DNA from 3 places in the Peribacillus sp. SRI_006 genome. Region 1 is predicted to be linked to each of the others. Evidence: a T-box and tRNA genes for the amino acid it is inferred to sense, from the RefSeq annotation. Region 1 holds a T-box; the other regions hold tRNA genes.
What was found. A T-box is a leader RNA that pairs with one kind of tRNA and senses whether it is charged. The one in region 1 lies ahead of argS (arginine--tRNA ligase), so its partner is inferred to be a tRNA-Arg.
Positions count from the first base shown of each region.

Region 1 (5,384 bases):
TTGGGGTGTTTAAGTTGCTGGGTATAGCTTTCTTTCGATCCGTTATGCTTCCAGCCCATGACGATACGATTTTGCACCTTATTTTGAAGCTGGGATTTCTTTATCCAGCCCTTTTTTCCGCCAAGCAATTGAACCTGGTAGTAATAATCAGGAACCTTCAATTTTTGGCCCACTTTAAGGGTAACCGTGCGTAAGTTATTTAATTTCGTCAAATCATTTGTTGTTACCTTGTATTTAGTAGAAATCTTCCACAATGTATCGCCTGATACAACCTTATGGATCTTATATTTCTGGGGAATCTTCAGGCTTTGGCCAACAGTTATTTCGGAAGAAGTTAATTTATTTACTTTTTGCAGCTCACTTACTGAAGCACCATATTGATTTGCTATTTTCCATAGTGTGTTTCCAGACTTCACTTTATGAATGATGGGCCCTGCGGAATCCCCAACGGAAGAAGAAATGATGGGAAACTCTTCGCCCTTCTTTAATGTCTTTAATAGAGTGGAACCTAATTTAGGAGAACTAAAAACTTTTGTATTGTCCACTTTAACAAAACCTATGGATTGGGTTTTACTTGATGAATGACCACTGGTTGGAAAGAGACACATACAAAGAAGGCTTAGCATGATAAAACATCCAAAGAATTTTTTCACAATGATTTTATTCCCCTTTGTAAAATTTAACTTTACTAGTTTACTATGGAGAATAGCCATATAAATAGAGGTACATTGTGGAAAGGCATTTCTAACCATCGTGTGGGACGAATTATTCCGTAAGAAGGACAAGTGATTTGTAAGTAGAAGGGGAGGGTTTATATGTCAAATTTTGCATTACAGTTTTATGATTACAACATATGGGCAAATAATCAGATTTTCAACCGTTTAAAAGAGCTTCCAAAGGATGTATACCATCAAGAAGTTCAAAGTGTGTTTTCATCAATATCGAGTGTGATGGCCCATGTGTATCTTTCCGATCTGGGGTGGGCGGAGGTTTTTTCCGGTAAAAGCATGAATCATGCATTGGAGCTGGCTGAACAACGGAAGGAACAAATGAAGTCAAAGGAATTGGAGGAAATGGAGGCCATGTTTATTGAGTTGTCCGAGCGGTACAAATCGCTGCTTGGCCAAAAAGAAAATTTAGATAAGCCTCTAATGATTGAGAATCCAGCTGGCGGACAAATGAAAACAAGTGCAGCCGAACTGGTACCGCATGTCGTGAATCATGGAACCTATCATCGCGGCAATATCACGGCCATGCTGCGCCAAATGGGTTATGCCTCAACTTCGACGGATTATGGTCTTTATTTATTTTTAAAAGGAGAGTAACGGGCCTTCATTTGCTTACTGATGGGACTGTAAGCATTGACAGTCCTGTTCTTAAAGTAAGGCCGCCTGTTATTTTGAAGATAAAGAAATCCTATATTTGTGTACAGGTTAACCGGTTCTTCCTGGTTGGCCTTTTTTACGTTTGTCACTGGAAATGACTTGTACATGACATTTGTCATCTTCTAGTCATGACACCTGGTACTAATAAAATCAGGTTGGATTCTTTATACTATGGATAACGACAAATAAAAGGAAGTGCAATTGAAATATGACCTTGCAAAATACGAAATCCTTGAAAAAACAAATTGCTCCTTTTGAACAATCAACGACAAAGCAAAGTATATGGCAGATCATCAATACCTTGGGGCCGTTCATCATTTTATGGTACCTAGCATATATAAGTCTTTCCGTTTCTTATTGGTTAGCTTTAATCCCAGCTGTGTTTGCTGCAGGATTCTTGACGAGAATATTCATCATTTTTCATGATTGTACGCATCATTCATTTTTCAAAGACCGCCGTGCGAATAGAATCGTCGGTACGATCATGGGTGTTTTGACTTTATTCCCGTTTGATCAATGGGGACATGAGCATTCTGTGCATCACGCAACAAGCGGTAATTTGGATAAGCGGGGTACAGGTGATATTTGGACCCTTACGGTAGATGAGTATTTGGCTGCACCGTTTAAACTTCGTTTTGCTTATCGTTTTTATCGTAATCCGTTGGTCATGTTTGGTTTGGGGCCGATTTATGTTTTCCTTCTTAAAAATAGATTTAACCGTAAAGGTGCTAGAAAGAAGGAAAAAAATAATACGTATTTGACGAATGTATTAATCGTCGTTTTTGCGGCATTGCTTTGCCTGGCAGTAGGCTGGCAGTCGTTCCTTCTGGTACAAGGTTCCATTTTCATGATTTCCGGTTCAATCGGCATTTGGCTGTTTTACGTCCAGCACACATTCGAGGACTCTTATTTTGAAGAAAATGAAGAGTGGGAATATGTATTGGCAGCAGTGGAGGGAAGTTCTTTTTATAAGCTTCCAAAACTGATGCAGTTCCTTACTGGCAATATCGGTTACCATCATGTTCATCATTTAAGTCCAAGGGTGCCTAACTATAAATTGGAAATGGCGCATAATAATACGCAGCCTTTAGAGAACGTTCCGACGATCACTCTTGCGACAAGCTTGCGCTCACTCCGTTTCCGTTTATGGGATGAGGAATCCAAGAATTTCGTCAGTTTCAAGGACATAAAATATTTAACGAAAAAAAGTGTTCCCGCTCAAGTGAAATCTGAACTGTAACGTTCATGTATCATTCAAGACTCCCTTAATAATCCTCGGATTTGGGGAGTCTTTGTTTCATATAAGGAACTCGATAAAGGAGAGAACTTAAAAATGATTCGAATTGTCATTGCAGAAAATCAGCAAATGCTTTTAGAGGCAATAAGTTCTCTACTCAATCTTGAAGAAGATATAGAAATTGTCGGGCAAGCCAGTAACGGAGAAGAAGCGATGGCTCTTGTACAGCAATTACGGCCTGATGTTTGCATCTTGGATATGGAGATGCCTGTAATGAGCGGACTTGAGGCAGCGGAAGCATTAAGGTCATTTGAATGCAAAGTGGTCATTTTAACGACATTTCGAAGGACTGGTTATTTTCAACTCGCATTAAAGGCTGATGTAAGTGGTTATTTATTGAAGGATAACCCGGGTGAAGAGTTAGTCTGCTCGATTCGCAGCATAATGGATGGCAAGCGAATATACTCCCCAGAGCTTATTGATGGGCCTACCAGCCATAATGGCCGGGAAATGGGAGTGTTAGGGCTGTTAGCCGATGGTCCATCCAATATTGAGCCGTCCAATCAAAGCGGCACAATTGGGACAGTACGGAAGTATTTTTCGACGATCAAGGATAAAATGAAGTTACCGGCTGGTTAGGATTTGTTTCTTAAATTGTGTTGACACGTTTTTTTAAATTGTGTACGATGGATTAAATTATAATATTGAAAATTCTGTGATGAAGAGAGTAGTTCATTTTGAAATGGAAAGCGAGTTAGGGATGGTGGGAGCCTAATGCAGGTCGGATGAATGAAGCGCACTTTGGAGAAATTTCTTGAAACGTTCAGTAGGGAATATCGGGGAGTCACCTCGTTAACAATGGAAAGTGGCCGCAATTTGTGGCAACTAGAGTGGTACCACGGGAATTCATGCTCTCGTCTCTTATTTAGAGGCGGGGGCTTTTTTGTTTAGGAGGGAAAATGTCGATGAATAAACCAATTGCAGAATTGATTTCAACTGCTTTGAACAATGAAATGCCAGCAAGTGAAATAGAAAAATTAATGGAAAAGCCGAAATTGATGGAGTTAGGTGATGTCGCCTTCCCATGCTTTACTCTTGCGAAAAAATTCAAAAAATCGCCTCAGGTGATTGCGTCGGAAATAGCTCAACAACTAAACAGTACGTTGATTCAAGAAGTGAACGTAGTGGGAGGTTATCTGAATATCTTCGTCAATCAACAGATGGTGACGGAAAACGTGCTGCAAACGATATTAAGGGAAAAGGATCAGTATGGTTCGATGCAGCCTGGACAGGGAAATGTCGTGATTGATTATTCCTCCCCGAATATTGCCAAGCCTTTTTCCATGGGGCACTTACGCTCTACGGTCATAGGAAATGCACTGGCCAACATTGCCGAAAAAAATGGCTACAATGCCGTGCGTATCAATCATTTAGGAGATTGGGGCACGCAATTCGGCAAGTTGATTGTCGCGTATAAGCTGTGGGGAGACAAAGAGGCAATCGAAGCTTCGCCGATTCAGGAATTATTGAAAATCTATGTGAAGTTCCATGAAAGAGCAGAAACCGATGAATCGTTGAATGACCAAGCACGAGCAAGCTTCAAGTCGCTTGAAGACGGGGACGAGGAAGCACTGGCATTGTGGAAATGGTTCAGGGATGCGTCTTTAAAAGAATTCGAGACGATTTATGATTTATTGGGCATCCGTTTTGATTCCTATGCCGGCGAAGCATTTTACAATGATAAAATGGATGCGGTTGTCGGGGAACTAAAAGAAAAAGGCCTGCTTGCCCTTTCAGAAGGTGCCTATGTCGTGCAATTGGAAGATATGCCGCCTTGTTTGATTACGAAAACCGATGGTGCGACACTTTATGCCACACGTGATTTAGCTGCAGCCATGTATCGTAAAAAACAGTATGAGGCAAAGAAGACATTTTATGTGGTCGGAAATGAACAATCCCTGCACTTTAAACAACTCTTTAACGTCATTGAAAAAATGGGGTATGAGTGGTCAAAAGACTTACAGCACGTAGCATTTGGCATGATGCTAAAAGACGGTAAGAAAATGTCGACCCGTAAAGGGAAAGTCGTGCTGCTTGCGGATGTATTGGCAGAGGCGATCGAAACTGCGAAGCGCAATATTGAAGAAAAAAATCAAGCGCTTGAACAGAAAGAACTGGTTGCAAGACAGGTCGGTGTCGGAGCGGTAATCTTTAATGATTTAAAAAATAACCGCATGAACGATATTGATTTTTCATTAGAGCAAATGATGAATTTTGAGGGAGAAACGGGCCCATATGTACAGTACACATATGCGCGAATTTCCTCCTTGCTTGAAAAAGGTGATTTTAAAGAGCAGGCCATCCAATATGAAGCTTTAGGCGAATATGCGTGGCCAGTCATCCAGCTGCTGGAGCAATACCCGATCATTGTCCAAAAATCATTTGAACAAGCCGATCCATCACAAATCGCGAAATTCAGCTTGCATGTATCGCGTGCATTCAATAAGTATTATGCACATTCGAAAATCCTAGTGGAAGATGAATGGAAACAAATGAAGCTCTCATTCGCTTTTTCCGTTGCGATCGTATTGAAGGATGCGCTAAGTTTATTGGGAATTTCAACGCCGAATAAAATGTAATGCATGTCTATAAAAGGAGCCATTTTGTTTCAAAATGGCTCCATAATTTATCAGATATATCCTTGCATGAACGTAAGCTCTTTTATTTTAGAAGAAAAGTATCTGTCTTGGGCTGTCCTTTTT
Region 1 is NZ_JBYCZT010000012.1:173,803-179,186, reverse strand. It holds gene AC2YHV_RS18730 (LysM peptidoglycan-binding domain-containing protein) at 1-545, opposite strand, end outside; gene AC2YHV_RS18725 (DinB family protein) at 816-1,325, shown strand; gene desA (Delta(5) desaturase DesA) at 1,594-2,625, shown strand; gene AC2YHV_RS18715 (response regulator) at 2,719-3,261, shown strand; T-box leader at 3,329-3,547, shown strand; gene argS (arginine--tRNA ligase) at 3,582-5,261, shown strand; gene AC2YHV_RS18705 (hypothetical protein) at 5,344-5,384, opposite strand, start outside.

Region 2 (5,384 bases), on a different contig from region 1:
CAACCGGCTGCATCATTTTGATATAACGCAGGATATCATATCTTTTTTGCATAACCAAAAGGAAATCGGGCAATAATTTTCTTTGTACCTCGAGTAATGTACGCATATTTAAAACTCCTAAAAAGTTAAGTTGGACATTTAACGTCCCGCGTAGTCATTTTCTGTCCCACTTAAAACAAAAAAATATTCCTGCTACATATTTTATTCTAGCAGGAACGGAATGTTTCTTCAAATGATTTGAAAAATTATTTTTCCAAAAGCCTATTTAGAGCTGATTTATCAACGTTTCCGAACTGAACGATTTCATCTTTCCATTCAACGACAGGAATCATCAGCCCGAATCTCTCAAGCAAATCATCATCGGTATGGATATCGATTTCCTTATAGCCTATGCCTGACTCCACTTTCACTTCTTCGAGTACCTGCTTGGCTTTATCACATAACGGGCATTTATCCCTACTATATAAAACAAACGCGTTCGTTTCCAAAACCACTCACCCTTTTCAGTCATATCTTTTTCGTTTTGATGAAGAAGGGATCCCTAATTGTTCCCGGTACTTGGCAACGGTTCGGCGTGCCAGGATAATTCCATGCTCTTCCTTCAGCCGTTCTGCCAAGTCTTGATCCGAAAGCGGCTTTTGTTTATTTTCCCCATTGATGGCTGCCTGGAGGCTCTTTTTCGCTTGCATGCCCGACATATCCTCATCAAGGCCGACCGACTGTAAAGAAGTAGTGAAAAATATCCGCATCTCTATCGTGCCAAATGGTGTCTGTACGTACTTCCCCTTAACTGCCCGGCTTACTGTGGACTCATGTATGCCAAGTTCGTCTGCGATTTCTTTCATCGTCATCGGCTTCAAATAGTTCAGGCCATGATGAAAGCACGCCGGCTGTTTTTCGACGATGCACTGAATAACCTTCAATATCGTTTCTTTTCTCTGTTGGATTCCCCTGGAGATCCATTGGTATTCCTGCCACTTATCCTGGATAAACCGCTGAACTCCCTGATCTTTATGGCTCTTCATTCGGTTTAAATACCCTTTATCCACATTAAGATTGGGTGTGTTACCATCATAATTCCCGACAAGCAGCATGCCATCCCGAACTTCCACGACCACATCCGGCACTATATAAGAAGGTTTTTCCTGAAAAAAGAGTGATGCCGGACGCGGGTTCAACGTCTGGACATAATCAAAGACCTCTTGAATCTCCTTCAGTGTAACACCGATTTTCTTACTTAGGTCTTTCCAGCGCTTTTCAGCAAAATCGAGGAAATGGTTTTCTATGATCGATTCTGCCAGCAGATTCTCCCCTTCTGCTTTCACTTGAAGCAAAAGGCACTCTTGAAGATTCCTCGCTCCGATGCCATGCGGTTCGAGTTCCTGTAAAATCGAGAGACACTCTTCCAAAACGGCCGGAGATATGCCTGGGATGCATATATCATCCAGCTGAGTCCTTAAGTAACCGTTTTCATCAAGGTTATGAATTAATAGAAGCATTGCCTTTTGCTGCTCACCGGAAAACTGCTGGTGATTCACTTGGGACATGATATGCTGTTCCAGCGATATGGTATCTTCACTGATCTGTTCAATCCAATAGTTGGCATCATACGTATTTTTAAGAGTCCGTTTACCTTTTTTGCGGTCAAAAGTTGGCTGAAATAAAGAAGATGTTGGCTGATCTATTGACAGTAATGGGTTCTCCACCATTTTATTTTCTAAAAAAGCCGATAGCTCCTGCGAGGAGTATTGCAGCAATGTAATAGCTTGCATGAGCTCCTGGGTCATTGCCATCTTTAATGTTTGCTGTTGAAAAAGTCCTGCTTTCATATTCATACTCATCGATTCATCCCTCCCCCACTCCATTTTACATTATCAGGAGAAAATTCTACACAAAAACCCATGAAAACGCTTACGTTTTTTTCTGAATAGTTTATTTGTTTTAAATACTATATGTTAGAAACGCAAATTTAACAACTACTTTTATTGAAAAATCACCATTTTTCAATAGTGTGGGCGAATATTTTCAAGACAGGATCGACATTACAGGATTCGATGGAATATTACGGAAAATGAGCAAATTCGGCAAAAATTTTAACTCTCCTAAAAATGACCAATAAAAAATCCCCCACTTTATTAAGCAGAAGATTGGTAATGCCCTCGGCAGGAATCGAACCTGCATTTCAAGCTTCGGAGGCTTGCGTTCTATCCGTTGCACTACGAGGGCGTAATAGAAAATATGTTTTCAACAGACTTCATTATATGATAGAATTCCCTCCTTTGCAAGGGTTATCAGGTTTAAAACTTTATCATTTGGGTATTATGGGTAATGTGGAAATTCATCCCTGTGCGGCATAATATATAAAACATTCTATCAGGAAGGAGCCTTAGCCAGAAAATTGTCGAACAAATTATCCATAATAGGGTTTGTTTTGTTTGACCTAAATTGACCAAAAAGTGTATCATACATACATAAAGAATTTAAATGATTCTCTTAATCGAAGGAGGAAATGAACATGAATTTAATTCCTACAGTTATCGAACAAACAAGTCGTGGGGAGCGTGCCTACGATATTTACTCCCGTTTATTAAAAGACCGGATCATTATGCTAGGAAGTGCAATTGACGATAATGTTTCCAACTCCATTGTTGCTCAATTACTATTTTTAGAAGCGGAAAATCCTGAAAAAGATATCACTCTATACATCAACAGCCCTGGCGGAAGCATCACTTCCGGTATGGCCATTTACGATACTATGCAATATATCAAACCTAATGTTTCGACAGTATGCATCGGTATGGCCGCTTCCATGGGTGCTTTCCTATTGGCCGCTGGCGAAAAAGGCAAACGTTATGCATTGCCAAACAGTGAAGTCATGATTCACCAACCACTTGGAGGAGCTCAAGGTCAAGCTACGGAAATTGAAATTGCTGCCCGCCGTATCCTTCACTTGAAAGATAAACTGAACCAAATCTTGGCAGAACGTACGGGTCAACCTATCGAAGTCCTTCAAAGAGATACGGAACGTGATAACTTCATGACTTCCGAAAGAGCTCTTGAATATGGCTTGATTGACAAAGTCATCACGCGCAGCGTTCTTGATGATAAAAACTCTAAGTAATCCTGCAACAAAAGAAAGGCTCCGGACATCGCCATAAGCGACTTCCGGAGCCTTTTTTTCCATGATAAAAGAAAAGGATGCACATTTAGGCATCCCCTTTTTTAACCCTCTTGCTGAACGAACTCTTCCAATGCTTCTAATGCTTCTTTTTCATCGCGTCCTTCAATGATTAACTTCACGGACACACCAGAACTGATGGCAAGGCTCATTAATCCCATTATACTTTTTGCATTCACTTTCTTTCCTTCTTTTTCAAGAAAAACATCTGAATGAAAGCGGTTAGCTTCTTGTACAAAAAGAGCCGCCGGCCGAGCTTGCAAACCCGTTTTCAATTTTACCTCAACTTGTTTCTCCACCATCTTGATCTCCCCTGTTAGCTTTATTTTTTCGCAGCAATAGCCTCTCCCCCACGGAGCCTGTCAGCTATTTCATCAATCTTTCGCAATCGGTGATTAATCCCGGACTTACTGATGGTTCCCCCGGATACCATTTCCCCAAGTTCCTTTAAGGTTATATCCTGAAACGCTATCCTAAGCTCCGCAATTTCCCGAAGCTTATCCGGTAAAATGCTAAGTCCTACCGTATCCTCGATATAATGGATATTTTCAACCTGTCGCAATGATGCCCCGATCGTTTTGTTCAAATTGGCTGTTTCACAATTCACAAGCCGATTCACTGAATTACGCATATCACGGACAATCCGTACATCCTCGAACCTTAATAAAGCTGAATGGGCGCCAACTATACTTAAAAACTCGGCAATCTTTTCGGCTTCTTTCAAATAAATGATGTACCCCTTCTTGCGTTCAAGTGTCTTGGCCTTCAAGCCAAACTTATTCATTAGCTCACAAAGTGCATCATTGTGCTCTTTATAAAGTGAGAAAATCTCAAGGTGATAGGAAGACGTTTCCGGATTGTTTACCGAACCCCCTGCAAGAAATGCACCTCTTAGATAAGAACGCTTACAGCATTTCTTCCCAACAATAGTATCGGATATATCATGGAGAATTTCAAAGCCATCGCCTAAAATTTCCAAATCGGTTAAAACCCGCTGCCCTCCGGATGACATCCTGACAATATATACATTGTTCTTTTTAAGCTTCATCTTCTTACGGACCAACAGCTCGACCTGGACCTCATAACTTTTTTTAAGCAGCGTATAAATCCTTCTGGCAATCGCAGCATTCTCAGTTTGAATATCCACAACAAGCTTCCGATTAGAAAATGAAAGGGATCCGTTCATCCGGATAAGCGCACACAATTCCGCTTTACCGCAGCAATCCTTTCCCTCTAATGTTGTAAGCTCTTTTTTTGTTTCTGAAGCAAAAGACATCCATTTCACCCCCAATCGAACGCAGGTAATCTATTTTTATCAATCAAAAAGCCGTCCCCGCTTATATCTACGGTTCTATGTGGCTTTTTGTTTCATTTACAAGCATATTATAAAGCAAATCCGCCACTTTTTTTGTATCATGGCGTATTACATTCCCTTCATAGCTGAAAATGCGTTCTTGTATGATTTCAAGACCCATCATTTTTAAGCTTTCCACATCATACATGACCGGTTTTGCATATTCAGCTTGATAGCGCTGCTGAATCTCGGTTGGTATTTCCTCATTATTAACAAGTATCCTGTCAATATATGCATTTCCCATATGGTCATATATCGCTTTTATATGATCACTCGCGCTATAATCCAGAGTCTCGCCGGCTTGTGTCATCAAATTGCAAATGTACACCTTCTTCGCCTTGGAACGGGCAACCTCTTCTCCTAAACCAGGGACAAGTAAGTTAGGCAGAATACTAGTATATAGGCTTCCTGGACCTATGACTATAAGATCTGCCTGCTTGATTTCCTGTAGAGTTTCACTAAGCGGCTTTATATGATGAGGAGACAGGAACACTTTTTTTATTTTCTTTCCTGAGAAGGGAATCTTGGACTCTCCTGTAACAATCGTGCCGTCATCCATCTCTGCATGGAGAACCACACTTTGATTCGCAGCCGGAAGCACTTTACCGCGGACATTAAGGAATTTACTCATTTCCTGGATCGCATGGACGAAATCCCCGGTCAGCGAAGTCATTGCCGCAAGTATCAAATTCCCCAGCGAATGCCCGGACAACTCATTTTTACTTTGAAAGCGATGCTGAAACATTTGTTCAACAAGGGGCTCTACATCCGATAACGCAGCCAGCACGTTACGAATATCACCCGGAGCGGGAATATCCATATCTTCGCGAAGGCGGCCTGAACTTCCACCAT
Region 2 is NZ_JBYCZT010000006.1:236,762-242,145, forward strand. It holds gene AC2YHV_RS10820 (sugar-binding transcriptional regulator) at 1-106, opposite strand, end outside; gene AC2YHV_RS10825 (glutaredoxin family protein) at 246-494, opposite strand; gene rpoN (RNA polymerase factor sigma-54) at 504-1,841, opposite strand; tRNA gene AC2YHV_RS10835 (tRNA-Arg) at 2,155-2,226, opposite strand; gene clpP (ATP-dependent Clp endopeptidase proteolytic subunit ClpP) at 2,516-3,121, shown strand; gene AC2YHV_RS10845 (HPr family phosphocarrier protein) at 3,223-3,480, opposite strand; gene whiA (DNA-binding protein WhiA) at 3,501-4,454, opposite strand; gene AC2YHV_RS10855 (gluconeogenesis factor YvcK family protein) at 4,522-5,384, opposite strand, start outside.
Region 2: it encodes a tRNA-Arg, which carries the amino acid that the T-box ahead of argS (arginine--tRNA ligase) is inferred to sense. The anticodon was not compared.

Region 3 (5,384 bases), on a different contig from region 1:
GAATTTTGCGGATATAGCAAAACAAGAGGGGGCCACAGCATTACAAGAAAAAACCGGTGTTGTCATTGGGAAAGGTAAAGGGGAAAGTATCGAAGAAGCATTTACTGAATTGGAACAAAATGCAGCATTGCCACTTTATATCGGGCATGTTAACTCCTTCATTTTAAGTGAGGATGTAATCAATAAGAAAATGAAGGATTTCATTGAATATGTAGGGAAAGAGCCCTTATTGCGATACAATTCATGGCTGTTTGTTACAAACGAGGATATTAAAAAGGTGTTTAACGGTGATAGTTTCTTTAATCTTCCTAACTTATTCACGATCATTCAAAGGCCAGAGACCGTTATTAATGAAAACTATTTCATTTCCCCGTTAAAATTCAGTGAACTGGTTTCGAAATATTATCAACCGGTTGGTTCCATTTTAATTCCCTCAATGGTAATAAATGAGCATCATTACACAGACAGGGGGAAAGAAAAAAAGATACCAACGTTGAATGGCGGCTATGTTTTATCAAAACAACAGTATAAAGGGTTTGTAAGTAAACAAGATTTGACTGGTATGAAATGGGTTGAAAATAAGGCGACAGTCATGTTTTTTTCCCTGAATAAACAAAAGGTAAGTGTTGAAATCATGGACCCCAAAACAAACATCAAAGTATTGGAACAACAAAAGAAACCCTTATATGATTTAGAAGTTAAAGCAAATGGGATATTGAAACAGAATTTAGACAACTTGGATATGGAAAAAATCGAAAAAAAGGTAGAAATAAAAATTAAGCAAGATATTTTGAAGACATTGGAGACGGGGGGGAAAATCAATACAGACCTTTTTAACATAAGTGAAAAGGCATACAGATACCATGTCAATAAGTGGGATAATAAAATTATTAATTCCTTTGATAAGACTTCAATAAATAACATAAAAGTTAATATCCATATTGAACATAGTGAAAATTACAAACGTTAGTTTATAAGTTTCAGGTTATTGCAGGTGAGGGAGTTGTGTTAGACTTAACTTATCTGGAAAATTCAGCGGCTGTTGTTGATCATGATAGGCAGAGTTGAATCCGTCCGTTGGCACTGGAGAAGAAGCGGCTTTTACATATTTACGAATGACAGCAAATTCTTTCTCAGCCCCAAAGAGCTCCCGTGCCGATAAAATGAAAAAGGGTGAAATGAAAAATGAAGACAGTAATCATTGCAACGAAAAATAAAGGGAAAGCCAAGGAGTTCGAAAGCTTATTTTCCGCTAAAGGTTATGAAGTCAAAACACTTCTCGATGTACCGGATGCCCCGGATGTGGAGGAAACAGGCACGACCTTTGAAGAAAATGCGATCCTGAAGGCAGAGGCCATTGCCCATCAGCTAGGCCACTTTGTCATTGCTGATGACTCCGGATTGATTGTAGATGCATTGGAGGGCCGTCCAGGCGTTTATTCTGCCCGCTATGCTGGAGAGGCCAAGAGTGATGAAGCAAACACGGAAAAAGTCCTCCGCGAACTGGAAGGCGTGCCAAAAGAGGCTAGGACGGCGAGATTTTATTGTGCCTTGGCACTAGCGTCACCCAACCAGGAAACGATTACGGTATCGGGAACGATGGAAGGCTTGATCACGGAACAGCCCTCAGGAACGAATGGATTTGGTTATGATCCCATCTTTTTTGTAGAGGAACAGGGCAAAACAAACGCTGAATTGACAAAAGAGGAAAAAAACCAAATCAGCCACCGTGCCAACGCGTTGAGGGCTCTAGATGAAAAACTTGATCTATTTCTAAAAAGGGAAGAAGGAATGTGACGATGAAAGTGCTAATAATGAGTGACAGTCATGGCTTAACTCATGAAATCAGCATGATTGCCGAACGTCATAAACAAGAGGTCGCCGCCATGATCCATTGCGGTGATTCAGAGTTGGAAAGAAATGATCCTCACATGGCGGAGTTTTTGGCCGTTGGCGGGAATTGCGACTATGATTCGGCATATCCGGATGATATTGTGGAGAATATCTCAGGCAAGCGTTTCTTCGTTACGCATGGACACCTCTATAACATAAATATGACCTTGATGAACCTATCTTATAAAAGTGAGGAGACAGGAGCGGATATTATTTGCTTTGGTCACTCCCATGCTCCAGGTTCAGAGTGGATTGACGGCAAGCTCTTCATCAACCCGGGAAGCATACGGCAGCCGCGGGGACGAAAAGAGAAAACCTATGCCATTTTGGAGATTGGAAATGACCAACTTGAAATCATCTATTATGACCTTGAAGGAAAAATCGTTGAGGATTTAAGAAATGCTTATCAAATGGAATGACTTCATGTATAATGAACAGGAAGCGTTTTTCCCCGCTTCCTGGTTCTTTAAAAAAAGAAAAAAACTTTTTTTGAAAAACCGTTGACTTCCTTTTGATATCCTACTATAATAAGAAGTGTCCTAAGGGAACAGTTAAGGTAATACATAAGTTTTACCGCAACTTATATCATAAACGTCTCAGTAGCTCAGCTGGATAGAGCAACGCCCTTCTAAGGCGTCGGTCGGGAGTTCGAATCTCTCCTGGGACACTAACTTAAAAAGCCAAAACCTTCTAAAGGTTTTGGCTTTTTTACTTTTTTGGGTGTTTAAGCTAACGAGGGTCATTTTGATTTGCATCCTTTTAACCATGAAATTTTTTATTTATATTTATCGCAGGTGGATGACCATTTATGTCGAACTTGTAATAAATAAGGAGATGTTTAAATGAATAAAGATAGATTATTCAAGTTCATTCAAACTTCCACTCGGGGCAATTTCTTCTCAGTCGAAATAACCGAAGATGGAACAGAAGTGGTCCAATTAGCCAAGGAGTTGGAAAAAGAAGGAAGAATCAAGTTGAGGGAATGTAAACGAAAAGAAAAAGGTGTTTATCTGGAAGGAATACTTAAATTTGTGCCTAGCTAATACTTAATGAGCTCTGCGAAGGATGTTTATTAGGAATTTCATAAAACATCCTTCGCCGACAAAATGGGAATCGGAGACCGAACAGTGAGGTGAGGGTTAAAAAAATTCATGAACGGTCGAATATTGTGTGGTTTGCTCAGGTCTTTATGTTCTTAACTGTAATCCTCACTGGATTTAAGAAATTTGCACAGCGCTACTGCCGAATAACTGGCAGCCGAGACACCAAAAGTGCTTGCTTTAATGCGACTTGGCAGACAATCGGCGGAAAGGGAGCGAATTTCCGAAATCAACTCCAACTTTCTCAAATAAAAAACTGTAGGCAAAAAGATTTCTATCTGAATTTTTAAACATAGTTGACTGTGTTGGGTGTGCGAGACTCCTGCGGGAATAGCGGTGCCTGGGGCTACGTTCAATTTGTACAAGCTAAAAGAACTGTAGGTAAAATCTACTTACATCGAATTTTGTCAGCAGCTGAGGCATCCATACTTGGATGTCTTTTTTTCGATATCAAATTCTATTTAAGGTTTGGAGATTTTTTTTATGATTTCACGGTTTTTGATTATTGCCGTATTCAATTCTTCGACGGGTGAACTTTTTTCATCAGCTTCACTCAGCTGCATCGATTGTTTTTGTATAAGTGATTCAATCGTGAGACCTTGAATTGTTCGGATACATGTTGTAATGCCATGTGCAAATCGGTGTTATGGATCGATGGGATCGACTCATTTTCCTCTTTCGATAAGATATCCTCCTCTAAAGCTTATTCACGTTTATAAAGCATATTATTGGGAAAATTCTGCTTATTACTCATGATACTAAATCGGCATAGTGCCATGGGAACCGTAAAGTGGAAGGTGAATCCCTTATCAGCTTTATGTTATGATGCCCCTCTGACTAAGAAGGCCATAATTTGCTGGAGTTATAAAAAATAGAAAAAACATTGACATAATACAAACAAATCAATATTATGTTTATTATATTATAAACTTTATAGGGAAGTGTTTGTTTAATGAAGGACGCGGAAATGTTTTGGAGCGCATCTCAGGATGAGCTTAAACAAGGGTACATCGAAGGTGAGAATCAATATGTTTGTTTACTGTGTGGAAATGCAGTTGAAAAGGGGATCGTATACCCGAAAGATGGAGTTCTTTATGAAGCGAAGAGGTATATGCGCATTCATATTGAACATGCGCACAGCTCGGTTTTTGAATACTTGATTGATCTCGATAAAAAACTTACAGGTCTCACCGACCATCAAAACCGTCTCCTTCGCCTTTTTTACCAAGGGAAAAATGATGCCGAGGTTCAGGAGGAAATGGGAATTGGCAGTCCTTCCACGATTCGGAACCATCGCTTTGTGTTGAAAGAGAAAGAGCGTCAGGCTAAGTTGTTTTTAGCCCTGATGGAACTTTTGAAAGATAAAGATGAACACGCGCCGGCATTTATCCCGCTTCATCAAAAAGCAAGGATGGTCGATGATCGTTATAACGTTACTGAGGATGAAAAGGTGACTGTACTGAAAAAATACTTCCCTAAAGGCAGTCAGGATGCATTAAAGTCTTTTCCGCCAAAGGAAAAACAAAGGCTGATCATTCTCCAAGAAATTATGAACCGTTTTGAAAATGAGCGGAAATACGAAGAAAAGGAAATCAATCAAATATTGGGTGCGATTTATCATGATCATGTTCTTTTGAGAAGATACTTAATAGAATATGGATTCTTGGATAGAAAGCCTGATGGGAGCCAATATTGGCTGAAGAAATGATGACTGGAGGCAAGAAAGATGGATCGTAAAAAAGAATTGAAGCAATTATATAAAGAAACAAAGGTTGAAGCAGGGATATACCAAATCAGAAATACGGTAAATAATAAAGTCTTTATCGGAAGCACCAGGAATTTAAAGACGTTGAAGGGGAAACAATTTGAATTGGAAGTCGGGACAAACACCAATAAAGTGCTGCAAAGTGAGTGGAACCAATATGGGAAAGATGCATTTTCTTTTGAGGTACTGGAGGTATTGAAGCCAAAAGAATCAGGGTTTTTTGATGCTAAACGGGAATTGAAAAAACTTGAAGAAAAGTGGATGGAAAAAATACAGCCTTACGAAGAACGGGGATACAATAGAATGAAACCCGCTGACTTATAAGTGGCCTTTAGGGATTCTCCTTGATTCCCGGCTCCCGATTTACCTTTGATGCATTTCATTCTTATTTCTTTATGAAAAATAAGGTATTATGGAAGCAGATGGTAATATATTTAAGTGTTTATGATTAGGGGGTGGCTGAGATGGAAAATGGAGATGGATATCTAAGGGCGAAAAAAAAGGTTGAAAACCTTAAGGCATTCTACATTCATATAATGGTGTATGTATTGGTGAATGTCATGTTGATTGCGATTAACCTTTTGACGGATCCCGGTTATTGGTGGTTCCTTTATCCCCTCGGTGGG
Region 3 is NZ_JBYCZT010000001.1:92,423-97,806, forward strand. It holds gene AC2YHV_RS00430 (Ger(x)C family spore germination protein) at 1-970, shown strand, start outside; gene AC2YHV_RS00435 (XTP/dITP diphosphatase) at 1,186-1,797, shown strand; gene AC2YHV_RS00440 (metallophosphoesterase) at 1,800-2,312, shown strand; tRNA gene AC2YHV_RS00445 (tRNA-Arg) at 2,487-2,560, shown strand; gene AC2YHV_RS00450 (hypothetical protein) at 2,736-2,936, shown strand; gene AC2YHV_RS00455 (DUF2087 domain-containing protein) at 3,946-4,701, shown strand; gene AC2YHV_RS00460 (GIY-YIG nuclease family protein) at 4,720-5,082, shown strand; gene AC2YHV_RS00465 (2TM domain-containing protein) at 5,223-5,384, shown strand, end outside.
Region 3: it encodes a tRNA-Arg, which carries the amino acid that the T-box ahead of argS (arginine--tRNA ligase) is inferred to sense. The anticodon was not compared.